DNA from 3 places in the Salinivibrio sp. PR932 genome. Region 3 is predicted to be linked to each of the others. Evidence: predicted binding sites of a transcription regulator. Region 3 holds the regulator's gene; each other region holds the start of a gene.
The links. Region 3 encodes PurR, which represses purine synthesis genes. Its sites were predicted from a motif close to TNANGNAAACGTTTNCNTNA; they were not measured.

Region 1 (7,018 bases), on a different contig from region 3:
CTTATGTTTTACTGCCATCGGATGATGCGGCAACCACGCAACCGGCCCCGCAACTGGCTCTGCTGCGTTAGCGCTTTATTCGCCGACGTTAGGCTCTGTCGCTTGATAAATCGGCCAGCGAAGTGACAGGGTTTGCTCGCCGCTGAGCGTGGCGCGAATGTCACCGCGATCGGCATTGAGCGTCAGCGATGCAAAGGGTAGCGGAACTAAGCGGCTTTCCTCAGGCGGAACAGTCTCCCCTTTCAACCAGTGTGCAAGCCGAATAGACCATGGCTCGTCCACAGATGGGTCTGTTTGCGCCGCTGCGCTGTCGAGGAAAGTCACGGCTAATTGACCGTTCAACCCCACCTTAAAGCTGTGTGCGTCTCCTGCCAATCCTGACCATTGCCCCTCAATATCGTGAAAGCCATCTAGCGGCAATGGCCACTCAAACCAAGCATGGTAAATGGACAAGGGAATTTGCAAACCGTCAACGGCCAGCGACCAAGGTCGGCTTGGTGCGGCGAGATTGATCTGTCCAGATAGCGCCAGTTGGCCATCGGGAAACCCCAGTAAAAATTGGTGTAGCTGAAGCTTGCGATCATGAGCCTCAAGACGCAGGTAGGGCTCTGCGAGCCACTGCTGGTTAATACTTGCATGGTTGGCGCTGGCTGTGATGAGACCATTGACCAGCTCGCCGTCGCGGATCTCAAGAGACTGGCCATCCACATCAATACCACTGATTTTGGTGGCAAAGTCAGGGGATAAGTTGAGCCACTCGTTATGCTTTAACTGTAAACTGGTGATGCTCAGTTGGGTCGGTATACCGGGTAACAGGGCTAGAATGGGAGCAAGTTCTTGGCGAGAGAGGGTTAAACCGTTGGCTTGGAAACGGTCTATTTGCCAATTGTTCTGGGCGAATTGGCCAGACACAGCAAAAAAGCCTTCCTGCAATTGGCTGGTGAGCTGATTGACGATCACTGTGTTATCTCGCCACTCGATATCGCCCAGCGGTTGTTCCCAAGTTTGGCCTTGCCAGCGTAGATAATCGGCGTTGAATGACAATCGCATCGCCGGTTGATACCACCAAGGCGTGTCGGGTGCGAAACGAAGATTTTGTGCCGAGAAGGTTAACTGGTTCACCGACAGGGGATGCGTTTCTGCGCTGAGTTGTCTTACGTCGGCGCGGGCGACGGTTAACACGGTATCATGAGGCCAAGCCGCGAGTGCTTGCGCGAGCGTCTGGCGGGTTTGCTCGCTATCAATCACCGCATCGCTGATGGTGAGTTGCTCGAGCGCGAGGGTACCGGGTTGCCAATGGCCCTGCGCACTGATTGCAGCGCGTTGCCACTGCATCGAGGCGCCTAGAATGTTCCACCCTTGGTCGCTCGGTTTCGCATCCAGTAGTAACTGGGTTAAGGCGATACCTTGTCCGTTAAGCGAGCCTATTTCCCATTGTGCTCGTCCTTTCACTGTGCCATAGGCTTGGGCGCCTTTTTGCCAATTATCGAGTTGTGCACGGACATTGGTGGCTTGCCAGTGCCCCGTGTGTAGGGTGACATCACTTAGTAGCACTCGACCAATAGTCAGCCCTTGAGGTAATTCCTGAAATGGGTTGGCGTCCAGCGCATCAAGGTCAATATCCATACCATCAATGCGTAGCCAAGCAATGTGTGGAAAGGTGGCGGGGTCTATATAAAGTTGTAGTTTGTCCGCATGCCAATCGGTTTGGGAGGCTTGATAATCCGGTTGAATCAATGTCAGTTGCAGCGGTGAGCGCCAGTGATACCCCACTTGTGCCGCGGTGAGTTTACCGGGTAACAGAGTCTGGGAGACGGTATTAAAGACAGGTGTGCTGTATCGGGTATGCAAAAGCACCACAACCACGAAAAGCGCGGTGACAATCAGGATGATCAAGCTGGCAATCAGTTTGGCCAGGATGCGCATGGGCAAATCCTATCGGAGCGAGAAACGGTGACGATGAATGGATTAAGACTGGCGCAAAAGTGGCCTAAATTCAACTGCTAGGCAAAAAGTACGCCCCATATTGCTATGGGGCGTAAGTGGGATGATTTAGTCGAGCAGAGGCCCGGCTGAAACCAAAGCAGCCCCTTCTGGGGTGTCGGTATACTTGTCGAAATTATCGATAAAGCGTTGGGCAAGGTCCTTCGCTTTGCTTTCCCACTGGAGTGGATCGACATAGGTATCACGCGGGTCAAGGATGCCATCGTTGACCTCGTCGAGTGAGACGGGCACGGTGAGATTGAAGATAGGAATCGTCTTCGTTTCTGCTTTCTCAATCGAACCATCTAAGATAGCGTCAATAATGGCGCGGGTATCTTTAATCGAAATACGCTTGCCTGAGCCGTTCCAACCAGTATTCACTAGGTAGGCTTCTGCACCTGCCGCTTCCATACGTTTGACCAACACTTCTGCATACTTGGTTGGGTGCAAGGTCAAGAATGCGGCCCCGAAAGCAGCTGAGAAGGTAGGTGTCGGCTCGGTAATACCACGCTCAGTGCCGGCCAGTTTCGCGGTAAAGCCAGACAGGAAGTGATACTTGGTCTGCTCAGGCGTCAGTTTAGACACCGGCGGTAGCACACCAAACGCATCCGCGGAGAGGAAGATCACCTTGTTGGCATGTCCGCCTTTCGACACTGGCTTAACGATATTATTGATATGATAAATCGGGTAAGAGACTCGGGTGTTTTCGGTTTTGGAGTTATCGTCAAAGTCGATACGGCCATCACCGCGTACAGTGACATTTTCAAGCAGCGCATCGCGGCGAATGGCATTGTAAATATCGGGCTCTGCTTCTTTGGACAGCTTAATGGTTTTTGCATAGCAGCCGCCTTCAAAGTTAAACACACCATGATCGTCCCAGCCGTGTTCGTCGTCGCCAATCAGCTGACGCTTCGGATCGGTGGAGAGGGTTGTTTTACCCGTGCCAGATAGGCCGAAGAAAATCGCGACGTCGCCGTCTTTGCCCATATTTGCCGAGCAGTGCATGGACGCGATGTCTTGCAAGGGCAAGAAATAATTCATCATCGCAAACATGCCTTTTTTCATCTCGCCGCCGTACCATGTCCCGCCGATAAGCTGCATGCGCTCGGTAAGATTGAAGACCGTGAAGTTTTCCGAGTTCAAACCCTGCTCGCGCCATTTATTGTTGACGCATTTAGCACCGTTCATGACCACAAAGTCGGGCTCAAAGTCTTTTAGCTCTTCATCGGTAGGACGGATAAACATGTTTTTCACAAAGTGCGCTTGCCACGCCACTTCGGTGATCACACGGATCCGTAAACGTGTGTTAGGGTTGGCACCGCAGTAGCCATCAATCACAAACAGACGTTTGCCAGAGAGTTGCTGGGTGACTAAAGCTTTTAAATCTTTCCAAACGGCGTGATCAATCGGCTTGTTATCGTTTTTCCCTTGATCGGACCACCACACGGTATCGCGGGTGGTGTCATCACGCACAATGTATTTATCTTTTGGTGAACGGCCAGTAAAAATACCGGTATCCACCGCCACAGCGCCGAGCTCAGTCACCACGCCTTTTTCGTAGCCTTCCAGCCCAGGTTTGGTTTCTTCCTCGAACAGCTGTTCATAAGAGGGATTGCGAATGACTTCTTTGACATTTTCCAGACCATGACGGGAAAGATCGATGCCGGCGACTTCGGATTCGACGTTCAGGACAGTCATAGGTGCTCCTTGGGGTAAGATGTTGTTAACTGTCTTTATGCTAGCAACCTGAATAGTGCCATTCAGGGAGTTACTGCAAAAAATTACCGCACGCACACTAGGGCTATTTTGATTGTAGGGTACTGACCACCAGGTGACGTGACTCCCTCTATGGTAACGCTTAGTTAAACGTTTGCGCTACCCACAGAGCTCTTATTGTTTGTACAAAATTAATGCGTAAAAAAATGTGAGATGTGTCCGAGGAGACCAAGAAAAAAGCCAGCTTGATGCTGGCTTTTGAACTAAGTTGGGTTTCTTTGTTTTATGCAACTAAATATGTAGCACGTTTTTCACTGCATTTGTGACGATGAATCGGCATTCTGCTCAAAGATGGCTGCGACATCGACGCTGTCAAACGCATAATCACTGCCGCAATAATCACAGTGCAAACGAATTGTGCCCATTTCTGCAATCATTTTATCGATTTCGCTGCGCTCAATCGCGGCTATCGCTTGTGCGCTGCGCTCGCGTGAGCAGCTGCATTTAAAGCATACTGACTGAGGATCGAAAACGGTGACGCTTTCTTGGTGATATAGACGATAAAGGACGTCTTTTGCGTCAAGGCCAAATAATTCGTCATTTTTAACCGTTTCGGTCAGCTTCGCCAAATGGTCAAAGTCGTTATCGTCCCCTTTGCCATCCGGTAGCACTTGCAGCATCATTCCGGCCGCGTGGCGTTTGCCTTCAAACTCACCGGTGCGCAACCAAAGTCGCGTTTCCAGTTGCTCTGAACGCGCAAAGTAGTCTTCAAGGCAGCCTTGCAGATGATCCGAGTCTAAGCCCACAATGCCTTGATAGCGTTCGCCGTCGACTGGTTCGATGGTGATAATGAGCTGCCCCTTACCGAGCATTTCAGGTAGAGTTGCATCGGCTTTGATGTCGCCTTTCAGGCGTGCGGTACCGCGCAGTTGCTGCTGGTGGTCACCATTGATCACCGCCAGTGATACCGGACCGTCGCCTTGTAGTTGCACGGTAATCGAGCCTTCAAATTTTAAGGTGGCAGTGAGTAAGCTGGTGGCGACAAGCATCTCCCCCAATAGCGCTTGGACGGGCGCAGGGTAGTCTTGGTTTTCCAAGATGCGTTGATAGGTTTCATCGAGCTTGACCAGCTCACCACGCACAGACACATCTTTAAATAGGTAACGGTGTAGTTGATCGTTTGACATGCAATCTCTCTCCGGCTTAGGGCCTGGTTAGTGGGATCGGCCTTACTCTATGCCTTGTTTAAACTTACGAATATCTCGGCGTTGTTTCTTATCCGGCCGGCTTTCTGGGCGCGGATTGTGTGCGTGTAAGCGACGCATTTCCGTGTTGTGCTCACGCTGTTTGATACTGTCTTGGGTTTCTTGATACAGCGTCTGCGCAATCGGCGCACCCTGACGCTGCTCTGATAATTCTAATACAGTAATGGTTTTTTCTTCGTGTCCTTGCCGAAGTCGGATCTCAGCACCTACTTCAACCATTTTGCTAGGTTTGGCGCGCTGGCCATTATAATGCACCTTACCACCGTCAATCATGTTGCGTGCGATTGACCGTGTTTTGTAAAACCGTGCGGCCCATAGCCACTTGTCTAGCCTGACTGCCGTCAAGGGCGCCGATGCGTGTGTTTTCATGACTCAACTCCTGCGCAATCCGGATGGGCGACATTAGCACAAAAATTCCTTTAGAGCAGTATCACAACGTCGAGGTACAATCTGACCTAAATGTGTTGGCTTGGTTAGGATGTGGGGTTACGACAAAAATGAAAATTATCTCAATATCACATCGTGTTTTTGCTAGTATGCCCAGCTTTTCGTAATCTAATGATGGAACTTGATGGTAAAAAAAGCCATCAATGGACACTCGGTGACTCAATTTGGTTTGGAAGGGATGATGCGTAAGGCAGGACGCCAGCATGGCACGTTCACTGTGTCACCGCAGCAGGTGGCACGACTTGCGACGTGGCTAAACATTTTACTGTTCCTCGTTCTGGCATGGTTGGCTGGGCGAATGGTGTGGGCGTTTTATGCGCCTGCACCCGCACCTGTATTGTCCGTAGCAAGCCAGTCGGCGTCGTCCTCTCGCGCTGCGACGGATCCTTTTTCGTTGGCTCCTATCGTCAATGCCCAGCTGTTTGGTCGCTATCAAGCAGCCGCTCAACCCACGCAACACGCAGTAACCAATGTCCCTGAAACCCGGCTACGCCTAACTTTGGTTGGCGTGGTGGCCAGTACCGATCCTAAGCGTGCATTGGCCGTGATCGCGAACGGCGGTCGTCAAGTGACTTACGGTGTGGGTGAGCAGGTGAAAGGGACCCAAGTCAGTGTCGATCAAGTCTTATCCGATCGGGTGATATTACGCCAAGGGTCAAGACGCGAAGCGCTCCTTATGCCAGGGGTCGATGCAGATAGTACACCGCAGACCGTTTTTTCCTCCCCTACTGATGCGTCGACGCCCCCAAAGTCGATGGCGACCAAGCGGCAGACCAGCCCTGACTGGCCTGCCGACTTAGCGCAGCAGCTTAGCCAGAACCCGCAACGCTTATTTGACTTTGTGCAGCTGTCACAAGTGCGCGAAGGCGATCAAATAAAGGGCTTTCGCCTCACTCCGGGACGCAATCCAATCTTTTTTGAGCAATCCGGCTTACAGGCAGGGGATATTGCTGTCGCTATCAATGGCCTGACGTTAAGTCAGTCCGCAGCACTGCCTGATATTCTAGGACGCATTCAACAACAGGGATCGCTTGACTTGGTGATCGAGCGACAAGGACAACAACATGACATCTCGATTCAACTTTAATCCACAGCATTCGCCGTCAGCGGCAATAGGAGTGTGACGTGAAGGTCAAACAACGACTGATCCCCTATCTGATGGCCGCGAGCCTTCTCTTTTCTGGTATCCCAGCCGGTGCCGCTGAGTTTAGTGCCTCTTTTAAGGGCACAGATATTCAGGAGTTTATTGAGATCGTTGGCCGCAATCTCGAAAAAACCATCATTGTTGATCCCTCGGTTCGTGGCACCATCAATGTCCGCAGTTACGATACCCTGACTGATGAACAGTACTACCAGTTTTTCTTAAACGTACTCGAAGTGTATGGCTTTGCCGTGGTCGAGATGGAAAATGGTGTCGTTAAAGTGGTCCGCGACAAAGATGCCAAAACCTCACCGGTACCTGTGGTCGGTGAAGACGATAGTGTGGTGGGAGATGAAGTTGTCACTCGCGTAGTCGCGGTAAAAAATGTGTCGGTACGTGAGCTATCCCCTTTGTTGCGTCAGCTTATTAACAATGCGGGAGCGGGTAACGTAGTCCACTACGATCC
Region 2 (7,018 bases), on a different contig from region 3:
TCTGTCCGACTTGAAAGCCATAAAGACTGAAAAGATGCTCCCAGGTTTGAATTAAACGGCACTGCCCGACGGCTGCGAGCATCTGCTTGTTGGCGACCGTGTCAGCCAACACCGGATAATCAAGGTGCTCTCGCCCAGCAGCAATCGCTCCCGATGAGACAATGATCACTTGATGGCCTTGTTGGCGCAGGCGCGCGCACTGACGAACCAACTCAACCATGTGGGCTTGGTCAAGGCGTTGCGAACCGCCAGTCAGCACACTGGTGCCTAATTTTACAACGATGGTTTGAGAAGAGACGGTGGCTGCAATGTCACCGTCTCGAAGCGCGTCTTGAACTGTCATGATTGCCTGATTGACTAAAAGATAGATGTCTCTTTTATCAATCCCATGCCCATTTAACAAGGACTGAAATCAGGCAAATCACGTTTTAGTTAGAAAGGGCGAGTTCTGGCTCGGTCAGTTTTTGACTTGGGGAAAGGGAAAGCGATAGGTCATCGACCACTAATTGGCATAATTTGGTGTAGAAACTATCAAGGGTTTTCTCAACCTCCGCGCGCTGTTTGGCAGGGACGGCTTTTGCTAACCATTCCCCATGCTCGTCATAGAGGCCATACCCGTAGTGATAACGGAACCCATCGTCTTCTGGGGTCAACACTAACCACCATCCCCAGAATTCGCGTGCATCGGGCTCTTTTTTCGCATCGACGCAGACAGACAAGCTATCGAAAAAGTAGCTTTGTTCATCAGATTGCCCATCACGAAAATACGGGCCTAGCGCAGTAAAACGTGTTTTCAACCGTCCATGAGAAAGCGGGAGCGTTTGGGTCATGGTGTCCTCCAGTGGCACTCTATCTACCTAAGCTCAAGGTATATCATGACGTTATCGGTCAGGTGAACGCCAATCCCCCGCTTTCCGCACTTGATCACACCTTCGCCACCTTGGTTACAAAATATTGGCAAACCACGAGACGGTCTCGCTCAGCGCACGATGGTAGCCGTCATGCAAAGGCGTATTCGGCAATGTCACCGCTTTACCGCCACGACTATAGGTTGCAATCAGTTTGTTGTCGGACTCCGGACAAACCGGATCATCTTTCAAACTCAAGGCTAAAATGGGCACTTCGGTTCGCCGTCCGGTGAGTAAGCCTTGGTTTTTGAGTGACCACGCCTGTAGCCGTGTCCGAAGCGTGTCGATAGGAATATGGCGACCGAGCCGCGACCCTAGTGTATCGAGGTACATGGGTGGCATTTTTTTCATCATTTGTGCATTGGTTAATAGCGAATGCACGATGCCTCCCAGCGCCGCACTCGCTTTGACTCTGTGTGGTTCAAGAAAGGCTAACCGTACCGCCGGATTCGCGCCAAACCGGATCCCCATGGTGCCCACACGGTGGTGATCCACCCAAGGTACCTCCGCCAGTTTATCTAACATGGCACGATGTAAGCGGCTGGTATCTTCATTGAGATGCCAATGACTGCTGTGACCCACTGATGGCATATCTAAGGTCAATACCGCGATATCTGCGGGGGCAAAGTAATCGACGAATACCCGCCATAAATCGGTTTGCAAACTGTCTAAGCTGCCACTGAGAATGACCACCGGCAGGGTCGCATCGGTTCTTGGCAGATACAGGTAACCTTTTAGCGATTTGCCATCGAGCGTTGTTTCTACGGTTTTAACCGTGAAGGGAAGTTTATCCATCGCATGCTCAAAGGCTTTATAGGCCAGCGTTTCCGATTGCAAAGCGAGCGTATCGCCTTTGAGGTGAGGATACGCCGCGATACCGAAATAGGTACAGGCTTGCAGCCATTGCTGACTCGCCGCTTGATGCTCCCCTTTGTCTGCCAGCGCTTGGGCGCGCTTTTGATGCTGCATGCCCACTGCTGTCCACTCGTAGTTCCAATTTCCCGAGCGGTAGCCTTCTACCGTATCCAGCAGACTGTCGACGGAGCGTGAATTATCCGAATGAGCAATACGGGCAAAAATGGCTTCCATCTCTACCGGATCTACTCCTTGCCACGTCCATTGTCCACGACGCCGCATTCGATACCAGCTGCGCTCGCTGTCTCCATCAAACGCCGAATAACTCGCTTGATCGATTTGCTGGATAGCGCCAAACAATGTCGACGTTTCTTTGGCATGTCTGTGTTTGGCAAACAGCTTGACCGACAAATTTTGAGATTCGCTTTCCGACACGTTCACTCCCGAGCGTTCAGTTTATGACGCTCCTAGTGTAAACCATACTCACAGCAAGGCCATGATTTTCAGTCAATCGCGTCCCTAGAAACGAAAAAACGCCGCAACTGTGTGCGACGTTTTGTTGACAGCAGATTATCAATAACCTTGCTAGCTATTATTTGGCAATCGGATCCACATAGCTCACCGCCATATCCCATGGCTGCTCAATCCATGTGTCTTGCGCAATATCGACGATATAATCGTCAACAAGATGCTTACCCGCAGGTTTGGCGCTTACAGTCACAAAGCGTGCTTTGGGATAGAGTTGGCGTACCATTTCTGCGGTTCCGCCTGTATCAACCAAGTCGTCCACCACAATAAAGCCTTCACCATCCCCCGGTGCTTGTTTCACGACACGCATATCGCGCTGATGATCATGATCGTAGCTCGAGATACACACCGTATCGACATAGCGAATGCCTAGCTCACGGGCAAGAATGGCGGCAGGCACCAAGCCACCGCGACTCACAGCAATAATTCCCTGCCACTGGTCAGCGGGTAGCAGCCTCTCCGCCAATTGGCGTGTGTACATCTGCATGTTGTCCCAGGTGATGATGAACTTGTTACTCATGATGAAAACCTCGTGGCGTTTCTCGCCTTGTTATAACGTCAATGTGGGCGGCTGTTTTACACCAAGAAAACGAACTTGAGTAAGAACAATCCAGCCAAGATCCAGATACTGACAGGGACCTCACGCCCTTTGCCCGCAAAGGTTTTTACGGCACAAAACGCAATAAAGCCAAGGCCAATCCCGCTCGCAATCGAGTAAGTGAGCGGCATCAGCAAGCACACCACGACCACAGGTGCGGCTTCGGTCAAATCTCGCCAGTTAATCCCTACAAGACCTGACATCATCAAAATCGCAACATAAAAGAGAGCGCCAGCTGTTGCGTACGCTGGGACCATACCTGCGAGCGGCGCAAAAAATAGCGCAAGCAAGAATAAGATCCCTACAACAACAGCAGTGAGTCCTGTACGGCCACCCGCTGCTACCCCTGACACACTTTCAATATATGAGGTTGTATTCGACGTGCCTAAAAGCGCCCCGACCGATGTCGCGGTACTGTCTGCCAGTAATGCACGATTTAAACGCGGCAGTTTACCATCTTTGTCCAAAAGTTCCGCGCGCTGTGCCACACCCACTAAGGTTCCTGCGGTATCAAAGAGGTCAACAAACAAAAATGCGAACACAATAGACACCAAACCAACTTCAAGGGCTCCGGCAAAATCAAGCTGCATAAAGGTCGGCGCGAGGCTTGGTGGCGCAGACATCACACCGTGGTAAGGGACATCACCCGCGACAATACCAATCACAGTGACCACTAAAATCGCAATCATGACCGCCCCTTTTAGGCCACGATGCACCAAACCAATTGTGAGGAAAAAGCCGAGTGCTGCCATCGCTGGCGCAAATGCCGTCACATCACCCAGTGCGACCAGGGTTGCCGGGTGATCCACAACGATCCCCGCATTTTGCAGTGCGATGAGCGCTAAAAACAAACCGATACCCGCCGAGATACCGGTGCGCAGTGACATAGGAATCGAGTTGATAATCCACTCACGAATTTTCAACACACTGAGTAGAATAAAGCACAAGCCCGAAATAAACACCGCAGCCAGCGCAACCTGCCACGAGTGGCCCATTTGCAGCACCACTGTGTAGGTGAAGAAAGCGTTAAGGCCCATACCTGGCGCTTGAGCGACCGGATAGTTGGCGACAATTCCCATCACAAAACAGCCGACGGCAGCAGCCAAACAGGTGGCAACAAATACGGCGCCCTTGTCCATTCCTGCTTCAGCCAAAATAGATGGGTTCACGAAAATGATGTAGGCCATGGTGAGGAAGGTGGTCACACCGGCAATAACTTCGGTGCGAAGATCCGTGCCATGCTCGCTGAGTTTAAATAAACGCTCTAACATCGTTGGTATCCCGAATAAAAGGTGGCGCATCATAAGATGCAAAAGGAAAACGTTTGCGTGTCAAAAATTGGCGCAAATCTTACCGATCGATGAAGGAAATTTCCAGCACGAAACCGCATGAATTGATCGGAATGTCATGACTCTCGTGATGGTTGCCAACAAGATTGTCTATCATGACTGGCTTATCAGGCATCTGACATACTACCCATAAAAAAAACGCCACAACTTTGTGTGGCGCCAGAACTAAAGCGTTTGCTTCTGGATCAGAAATGTCTCTGTAAGAGCGGGGGAATCGTAAAACTTACTTGCGGTACCCGAACGGCGCCGGATACGTGAATCCTTTGGTATATACTGACTGTTGGTTCCAGTAGTAGTTAGATACCATACCTTCCATCGTTTTTACCTCTCTCAAGTTTAAACCTAATGTTGTTCACATTTTGTCTCGGTTCCTTGGAGGCGAATACTCGGGTTCACTCCATGAACAATCGATAACCTGTGTTATCAGTGTCTAGATAATAACCCACACGTAATTATATTACAAGCAATAGAGTGACTAGAGTCACAAAAAGTTCATATTTTGTAGTTTTATTACGCCCACCACGCCTAGATATCCGGCATGCACTCTGTTTTTCCTTCCCTTGATCCTGCGACTGTCACCACCTAGTCGACAGTGGTATGCTTGGTAAAGTCCATCTATTTCAGTAAGGCCTACTGTTTAAAAGGCCAACAATAAAATAAAATGGAGTCTACCGTGTCTGAGATCAGCCAATTATCACCCCAGCCTGTTTGGGCTTTTTTTGACCAGATTTGTGCTATTCCACATCCCTCTTACCACGAAGCACAATTGGCAGCATTCATTGTCGATTGGGCGAAAGGCCGAGGTTTAGAGGTTCGCCAAGATCCCACTGGCAATATTTTTATCCGCAAACCGGCGACGCCGGGAATGGAAAACCGCAAAGGTGTAGTACTACAAGCCCACCTTGATATGGTGCCGCAGAAAAACGAGCACACCGAGCACGACTTTACCACCGATCCGATTCGCCCTTATATCGATGGCGAGTGGGTCACGGCGGATGGCACGACATTAGGCGCCGATAACGGTATTGGGATGGCCTCCTGCCTTGCCGTCTTAGCGGCTGATGACATTGAACATGGCCCACTCGAAGTGTTGCTTACCACCAATGAAGAAGCTGGGATGGACGGTGCATTTGGCCTAGAAGCAGGCTGGCTTGAAGGGGAAGTGTTACTGAACACAGACTCCGAACAAGAAGGGGAAATCTACATGGGCTGTGCGGGCGGCGTCGATGCTAGCATGCACTTTCCGGTCGAGCGTCACACCATCGGCGACAATTTTACGCGTTTTACCGTCGGTATAAAAGGCCTAAAAGGCGGCCACTCTGGGGTGGATATTCACACGGGTCGCGCCAATGCCAATAAGCTACTTGCACGCATGCTCAGCCATCACCTCAGTGAGATTGATGTCAGCCTGATTGCATTGCGAGGCGGTACATTGCGTAACGCCATCCCGCGTGAAGCCTTTGCAGATATTGCCGTGCCAGTCGAGCAAAAAGACGCATTAGCCGCGGCGATAGATAACTACGCGCAGTTGCTTCACGATGAGTTGGGACGCTTGGAGGAGAACGTCACTGTCGTACTCGATGCGTCTGACAATCAAGCCGACCCATTGACCCGAGCCGTACAATCTCGGCTACTCGCGGCCTTAAACGCGGCGCCAAACGGTGTCATACGGATGAGCGATGATGTTCCGGGTGTGGTAGAAACCTCACTGAACTTAGGCGTTATCCAAACCGATGAGCATACTATTACGGGATTGTTTTTGATCCGCTCATTGATCGATTCAGGGCGAGAAATGGTGCAAGGCATGCTGCACTCACTGGCTGGTTTAGCGAACGTGACCGTCGAGTTTTCCGGCGCTTACCCGGGATGGAAGCCTGATCCAGACTCTGAAATCATGCATATTTTCCGTGATACCTATGAAGCTATCTATCAGCGTAAGCCTGATATCATGGTGATCCACGCGGGATTAGAGTGCGGTCTATTTAAAAAACCTTACCCGGATATGGATATGATCTCGTTTGGTCCAACGATTAAGTTCCCTCACTCACCTGATGAGAAAGTGAACATTGAAAGTGTGGGTCACTATTGGCAACAAATGCGCGCTATCTTAAAAGCGATTCCTGAAAAGCGCGCTTAAGCGAGTAAACTTAGCTGGGGGTCATTATCGTCCCCCAGCCCTACCGACAAACCAATTAGCCGCACCGCTCTACCCTCGCCTCGATAAAACGCTTCATGCAACAAGGTATCAAATAGTCCTCGATCTAACCGCTCACAGCGGTGTGCAACCGTTGTGGTTTGAAAGTCGTTGAATTTGAGTTTGACCCCTTGGCGGCAAATCCGTCCATTCGCATCGGCTTTTTCGAGTCGCCGTTGGAGCTCTTCGTATAAAGTGTCTAACCACTGTAAACAATCATTCAGCGCCGCAAGATCTTGCGATAAAGTGCGCTCTACGCCAACGGATTTACGTATCCGCTCCACTTGCACTGGACGTCGATCAATACCGTGTGCTCGCTGCCATAGTACCTGCCCAAATTTACCAAACCGCTGGATCAGTTCACCATGATCGCTACACTGCACATCTCTACAGGTAAACAAATTCAGTTCATGAAGCTTGGTTAAGGTGACACGTCCTACGCCCGGAATGCATTGCAAAGGGAGTTCAGCCACAAAGGTGTCGACCTCGTCAGGGGTGATCACGCATAAGCCATCCGGTTTGTTGATATCTGAGGCGACTTTGGCGAGAAACTTGATTGGCGCGACGCCTGCCGACGCGGTTAATG
Region 3 (7,018 bases):
ACTGTAGCTGAATTAACTGGCTGATTTGTCGGTTACATTGAGGAACTGTGTCCTTAATCGTACCTTTAACCAGACCCGACCGATCGCAAGAAACTTTCGCTATTAGTCAGAAATTAGTTTGAATGATGATTTATTGAGCGTTTAGCTCGTTCAGAAAAAGCGACACCGCCATAAAGGCGGTGTTGGACGCGAACATTGCTCACAAAAAAGGTAGAGAGGTATGGGGGTTGTGAGGAATTAATTTTCTAAATGTTGTAATAATTCTTGGCGACGTTGGGGTGGAACCACAGACCAATGCTTGCCAGTAATCGCACCTTCTAGTGACCACAGTAACTCCAAGCTTAGCTCTTTTTCATGCGCAGAAAGGAGCGCTTTATAGGCATTGACGGCACCTTGTTGCTGTAAGCTTTCAGGCGTCTCAATACCTGCTTTTTTCAGCATGCGCTCGGTCGCGAGCCGTAAATTAGGCAAGTCTTTTAAACGAGACGGTGCGGCTTGTTTTTTCAAAGTACGATCGCGTGTCGCGACATCCAGCGCTTCTTTGGCTTCAGTGAGCAGTTTATCTTGGTCATCCCACCAGTATTCAGGAATCGCAAAATATTTCGTCACAACGGGAAAGCCCCGCTTTTTATACACGTAGGGTGATAAGCCTTGTTTTTTTAATAGTGCTTCGTTTTCTTTTCCAGCACGTAAATGGAGAGTGTTGTTAACGACAAGTGCGAACATGGTGTCTTCACAAAAGATACCAAACCCACCAAACATTGAACGGGACTTTATACTGCCCAATTTGGCAAATAACTTCATTGCGTTCTTTAAAGCTGGTTTATCCATTTGATTAAAATCTCGATGAATTACTAATGCCTAAAAAAGACGTCATAATGTAACAAGGCAAGATCGCAGAATTGTCAACGAGCCATCAAATTTGTCAGCTTTGATATGTTGGCAACCCCGCTACCGTTGATATTTTGACATCATGTCAAATTACCATTAGGCCGGAGGCTTTGCGTCCCATGCTTTCGCCATGGTTTGCCTTGTTCAATCGCTATTAAGCATATAATAATTAGACACCGATGTCGTCCTCTCCTATTACGCAAAGTGTGATCTTGGTTCAGGGTGGGTGTAATTGATGAACTAGAGTAAAAGCACTATAGGAAGAGTAGTCGCGTAAAAAAGCACCGCCAAGGCATTGACGGTGCTCTTCATAAAAATTTCGTTAAAACATTAAGATAGTGTTTTAACTGACTGTCGACTCACTAGTGCAGGTTGCATTTCGAACACTTGCTGTTGAGTCTCGTTGTTGGCAATTCGCGCGAGCAAGAGCTTGACGGCCGTTTTGCCTAGGCGGCGTTTGGGCTGGTGAATAGTTGTCAATGGTGGCGAGAAATACTCGGTGAGATCAATATTATCGTAACCAATCACCGATATATCATCTGGCACTTTCAAGCCGTGCTCGTTAAATGTACTAATGGCCGCTAATGCCATAATGTCATTAAAACAAAACACAGCGGTCGGGCGGTCTGACATTGTCGCTAATTGCTTCGCTGCAATTTGCGCTTGATCGGCTTCAAAATCTGCCTCAATCAACCAATTTTCATTTACTGGAATGTTGGCTTCTTTTAACGCGCGGAAATAACCGTTTAAGCGATGCTTACAGGTATTTTTATCCATTTGGCCAGAAATGCAGCCAATCCTAGTATGACCATTATCAATAAAGTGTTTGGTAGCAAGGTAACCGCCCAATTCAGCGTTATCTTCTATACGGTCTGTATCGATATGATGACTGCCCCAATCCATCACGACCATAGGCAGATCGCGTTTTTTTTCTAATAACAGCATCAAATCTTCGTTGAGGTCAGAGCACACCACAATGAGTCCGTCGACGCGTTTTTCAGACAACATACGCAGGTAGTCGCGTTGCTTTTCAAGGTTACCCTCGGTATTGCAGAGAATCAGCGTGTAGCCTTGCTTATAGCAATAGTCTTCCACACCGTGAACCAGTTCGGCGAAAAAGGGGTTGGTGGATTTAGTCACCAACATACCCAGTGTACGTGTTGTATTGCACTTCAAGCTTCGCGCCACAGCACTTGGGGCGTAGTTCAATTCTTCAACCGCTTGCCATACTTTCTCAGTCGTCTTCTCTGCGACAAAGCGGGTTTTGTTTATCACGTGCGACACCGTCGTGGTCGATACACCGGCGAGACGCGCGACATCTTTAATCGTTGCCATCTTGATTCTTCTTTGTAGTAATGCGTAGGGATCGTTACTCGCGACCTTACAGAAAAACGCCGCTGTTTCTCAGCGGCGATGTCTTTCACAATCCCGGCACATCAGACGGTTGCGAAGGTAACGAATCCGATTTCATCCATTCTCATAGCTAATCGGTTGCGCTCTCAGTTTACTTAGGTTGGCGCACACTCGCAATTGGTCTGATCAGCGAAAACGGACCAACAGGCGGTTTTGTGAGCCAGCTATGATGTATTTGTCAATTAAGACACGATCAGTGGGCAGTTATGCTCTGGGTGCGTCAATACGGTCAGCGGGTATTGGTAGATGTCTGCCACTCTATCACTACTAAAACACTGCCACGGATCGCCGGATAGGACGATTCGACCTGCTTTCAGAAAATGCAGTTGATCGGCGTATTGCGCCGCCAAATTCAGGTCGTGCAACACTACGAGTACTGTCATTCCTTGGTCAGCGAGTGCTCGACAGCGCTTTAGGGTGTAATGTTGATGGGTAATATCTAAGGCCGAAGTGGGTTCATCCAGCATCAGAATCGCTTGATCCGGTGCGGTTTGTGCCAGCTGTAATGACACGCGCGCCATGTGTACGCGTTGTTTTTCACCGCCAGACAAAATCGGATACGGTCGATGAGCAAGATGGCTAATATCCCATGCCGTTAGTTGCTCGTTAGCCAGGGCCGCGATCTGTTCTCGGTTTGCCTTTAGTGGTGTCGCCCCCATCTCGACCACTTCTTGTGCTGAGAATGCAAACGTGAGCCCGCTATGTTGGGGCAGGAAGGCAACTCGTCGGGCAAATTCTTCGCCTTGCCACTGGCTCTTTGGCTGTTGCCAAAACTGCACACTGCCATGTTGATGTTTGTCGCTAATCAATTGCTTTAACAGTGTACTTTTCCCCGCACCATTCGGCCCGAGTAAAACGTGTAACTGGCCGGCAGTAAAGGCGAGATTAATCTCGCTTAGCAGTTGACGGCCGTTAAGCGCATAGCTGAGCTTGGAGATTTGAAGGGCAGAATCTGTCATTCGTGAACCACTGCTTTTCGTTGTTGAATAAGAAGCCATAGAAAGAAAGGAGCCCCCATTAGGGCGGTAATAATGCCAACCGGCAATTCGGCGGGTGCGACAATGACACGGGCAACAATGTCGGCCAAGGTCAGTAACAGGGCACCAAGAATGGCTGATAAGGGCACCAGTGTGCGATGATCCGGGCCGGCAATTAAACGTCCAATGTGTGGGATCACTAGACCCACAAAGCCGATAAGACCGGCAGCACTTACCGCAATGCCCATTCCCGCCGCAGTCACAACAATGAGTAGGCGTTTTAAATGGTGTACATCAATGCCCAAATACGCCGCTTCGTTTTCACCGAGCAAAAGGGCATTTAAGTGGCGTGCGCGCTGGTAGGCAAATACCGTGAGTAAGCATGCAGCGATGCCAGTGAGAACAATCTGTCCCCAAGTCGCACCGGTCAGTGACCCCATCGACCAAAGGGCGATGTCTCGTAACGTTTGATTATCCGCAACATAGTTAATCAAGCCTAATGCAGCGCCGGACAAAGCACTGATCGCAATGCCCGCTAGCAACATGATGGTTACCGAACTGCCCATGGCCGTTGTGCCAATTCTGTATACAAATAGGGTTGCCAGTAGTGCACCGATAAACGCAAAGGCAGGCACCGAAAACACAAAGCTGGCCTCGATACTGCCCCAAGAGAGCAATAGCAAGCCCAGTGCGCCTCCTAATGATGCGCCGCCAGAGACACCGATAATACCCGGGTCAGCGAGCGGGTTGCGGAAAAGCCCCTGCATCAAAGTGCCGCAAACGGCGAGCAATGCACCGATAAAAATACACAGCAAGGTTCGAGGTAATCGAACTTGTTGAACGATGGCGAGCACATGCGGCTCAATATTGTCATGCCAAGGGGTTAAGCTCTGTAAACTGGTCAGCCAGCCAAGTTGCCATTGTCCCACCGCAATAGATGTTATCCCTACGACGACAAGTGCGACGATGAGCGCCGGAAAAACATGCGACTGTGAGGATCGAAAAGACGCTTGCATTAGTCGTTCTCTCCAACGACAGCGCGCTGAATACGAATGGCTTCATCCAGTGATTTCAAGCTAAGCCCTCCCACTAATACACTGCCGTCAATTGGAATAATTCGCTGCTGTTGGAATGCGCGCGTGGCATTGAGTAAAGGCACGGCATCAGCGAGCCCTTCAACACCGCCTAGCTGGTCGAGAGAACGCTGCATGACCAAGATAAAGTCTGGATCAAAGCCAAGTAACGCTTCTGGCGACAGTGGTTTATAGCTACTGAGCGCCGCGGCGGCAGGGTTAGTCGCACCCATCAGCGACAACAAGGTATCCGGTGAGGTATTGGCTCCCGCGACACTGGCAGGACGTCCTTGGTGAACCAAAAGAAAGACACCTTTGAGCGAGGTTTTAGGGGCATGCGCTCTCAATGTCGCAAGCTTGGTGTCTATATCGGCCAGTAAGGCTGCGGCTTTGGACTCTGTATGAGTCAGGCTCGCGACTTTTTTAATCCGTGTTTTGAGTGTCTCGACGCTGGGTTCACTAGACAGTCGAGCCACGGTTACCCCTGACGCTTCGATTTTCTCCAAAACCGGGGTAGGGCCCATTTCATCTGAGCCTACGACTAGAGTCGGTGATAAAGACAGCACACCTTCGACGGCAAGTTGGCGGTGGTAGCCGACATTCGGCACTTCTTTGTTCGGAAGATGGCTGGTGACATCAATGCCAACTATCTGTTCTGTCGCGCCTAATTCAACCAGTAAGTCTGTTACACCAGCCCCTGCGCTGACTATGCGTGGTGATGCTGTGACTGAGAGTGAGAGTAGTGCAGAGACGAGGGCAAGCAGTCTAACCGCGGCAGTTGCCATGATGAATTCCTTTATTTATTAAACCAGTCAATGTGAGTGCAATGCTCGACGTCTGTCCATTACACACTGTTAGCGAACAGGAATGTAATTATGAGTTACAAACCTAATTACGAGCAATTATCGTTTACATTGCCATTAATGATCAATACAATCCTGCCAAATTGTTCATGATTCTCATTTGTAATTAACGCACAGGAAGACCCATGCTGGTAAAAACGGATGTCTCAAACCTATTCATGCCTTCTGCGATCAAACTTGCTATTGGTGCTGCCCTTGGCACATTGGCATTTATTCCTTCGGCGTTTGCGGATACGCAAAACACGGAGGATTCGTCATCAGACGTTATATCGGTGTATGCGAGCCGCATTGACGCACAAAAAGCGAACGGCGCTGCTGCTGTGAGCACGGTATCACTCGAAGAGATTGAAAAGCGGCAGGGAACCAGTGTGGCGGATCTGATTCGCCATTTGCCCAATGTAACCATTGCCGGTGGCGGGCGAGATGAATCACAAGCCATAGTGATTAGAGGGCTCAGTAGTGATAACGGACGCGTGGTCCAACTGATTGATGGTGTACGCCAGAATTTCTCTCTGGGGCATCGCTCAAGCTTGTTTATCGACCCGGAGTTACTCAAGACTGTTGATGTTGTTCGCGGTCCCGCGAGCACAGTGTGGGGTTCAGGAGCGATTGGTGGGATTGTTGCGCAAAACACCAAATCTGCTCAAGACTTCTTGGATGCTGACCAAGATATTGGTGGCTACTTGAAGCAAGGTTTCCACAGTAACGACAATGCATCGCGTACGAGTGGCGCTGTATTTGGGCGCACGGATAAGATTGATTGGCTAGTGCAGAGCTATTATCACGATGCTGATGACAATCAACTGGGCAATGGTAAAGCTTTATCCTACTCCGCGAGTCGTGAGAAAGGAGGACTTGCGAAGGTCACTTATACACCGTCTCTTGTGCACCAGTGGACTTTCTCGGCGCGCCAAGGCGACCGTGATGCCATGTCACCGTCGAATCCCTCGGTTCAAGACCCGTCAAGTAACTATCCATTGGTGCATCGCCAAACTCAAGACCAAAGCCTTGCTGTAGCGTATCAATACACACCAATGAATGATTGGGTTGACCTTTCATCTCGTGTCTATTGGAACGATACGCAAATGCAAGAATATCGTGTCGCAACCGATGAGCATGATGACAACCAAATGCAAACCTTAGGATTGTCACTCACCAATCGTGCTCAATTCAACGATATTGAATTTATCGCAGGATTTGATGGTTATCTCGATCACTACCAAACTCAGCGTGACGATAAAAGTGCGCCGGGAGAGCGCCCTGAGGGACAAGATGCGAAAGCGCGAAGCATTGGCGTGTTTGGTCAGCTAGAGATTCCGCTTGCAGAAGCTTGGCAATGGACTGCCGGTCTGCGATTTGACGATTACAAAAATGAAGACACGCGAGCAACATCAACCATTGAGGATGCCAGTGACAGCCAATGGTCACCATCTACTGCACTGACGTGGAATGTGACCGAACAGTTGGCGTTGACGGCAAGCTATCAGGAAGCTTTTCGCGCGCCAAGTTTAGAGGAAATGTATGCCAGTGGAACCCATTTTGTGGTGCCGATGGGACCTTCAAAACTGATTAACCGTTTTGTCCCTAATCCAAACCTTAAGCCTGAACACAGTGCAAACAAAGAATTAGCGCTGACCTATCAGTTTGCTCCGATGGCTTATCTGGATAGTGGCTATATCGATGCGCGTGTTTTCCGCAATGATGTCGAAGATTTTATCGAAATGAACGTGGATTTTATGGGAGCGACCACCACCCGCCAGAATGTAAGCAATGCCAAATTGGAGGGGGTAGAGCTGAGCTT

Region 1: a site for PurR is predicted at 3,842-3,861, ahead of pckA (phosphoenolpyruvate carboxykinase (ATP)). Genes of this name have one in related genera too.
Region 2: a site for PurR is predicted at 4,202-4,221, ahead of BZG84_RS04590 (NCS2 family permease). Genes of this name have one in related genera too.

Annotation. Positions count from the first base shown of each region.
Region 1 covers NZ_MUFM01000014.1:19,414-26,431, reverse strand. Annotated here, with positions in the region: gene BZG84_RS08755 (bifunctional GNAT family N-acetyltransferase/hotdog fold thioesterase) at 1-71, shown strand, start outside; gene BZG84_RS08750 (AsmA family protein) at 76-1,926, opposite strand; gene pckA (phosphoenolpyruvate carboxykinase (ATP)) at 2,053-3,681, opposite strand; gene hslO (Hsp33 family molecular chaperone HslO) at 4,011-4,886, opposite strand; gene hslR (ribosome-associated heat shock protein Hsp15) at 4,929-5,333, opposite strand; gene gspC (type II secretion system protein GspC) at 5,536-6,498, shown strand; gene gspD (type II secretion system secretin GspD) at 6,570-7,018, shown strand, end outside.
Region 2 covers NZ_MUFM01000006.1:85,493-92,510, forward strand. Annotated here, with positions in the region: gene proB (glutamate 5-kinase) at 1-343, opposite strand, end outside; gene crl (sigma factor-binding protein Crl) at 429-830, opposite strand; gene frsA (esterase FrsA) at 945-2,198, opposite strand; gene gpt (xanthine phosphoribosyltransferase) at 2,356-2,811, opposite strand; gene BZG84_RS04590 (NCS2 family permease) at 2,868-4,160, opposite strand; gene BZG84_RS04595 (aminoacyl-histidine dipeptidase) at 4,912-6,375, shown strand; gene dinB (DNA polymerase IV) at 6,372-7,018, opposite strand, start outside.
Region 3 covers NZ_MUFM01000007.1:54,807-61,824, forward strand. Annotated here, with positions in the region: gene BZG84_RS05085 (TfoX/Sxy family DNA transformation protein) at 238-831, opposite strand; cyclic di-GMP riboswitch class I at 939-1,041, opposite strand; gene purR (HTH-type transcriptional repressor PurR) at 1,222-2,226, opposite strand; gene BZG84_RS05095 (heme ABC transporter ATP-binding protein) at 2,487-3,263, opposite strand; gene BZG84_RS05100 (FecCD family ABC transporter permease) at 3,260-4,297, opposite strand; gene BZG84_RS05105 (heme/hemin ABC transporter substrate-binding protein) at 4,297-5,139, opposite strand; gene BZG84_RS05110 (TonB-dependent hemoglobin/transferrin/lactoferrin family receptor) at 5,343-7,018, shown strand, end outside.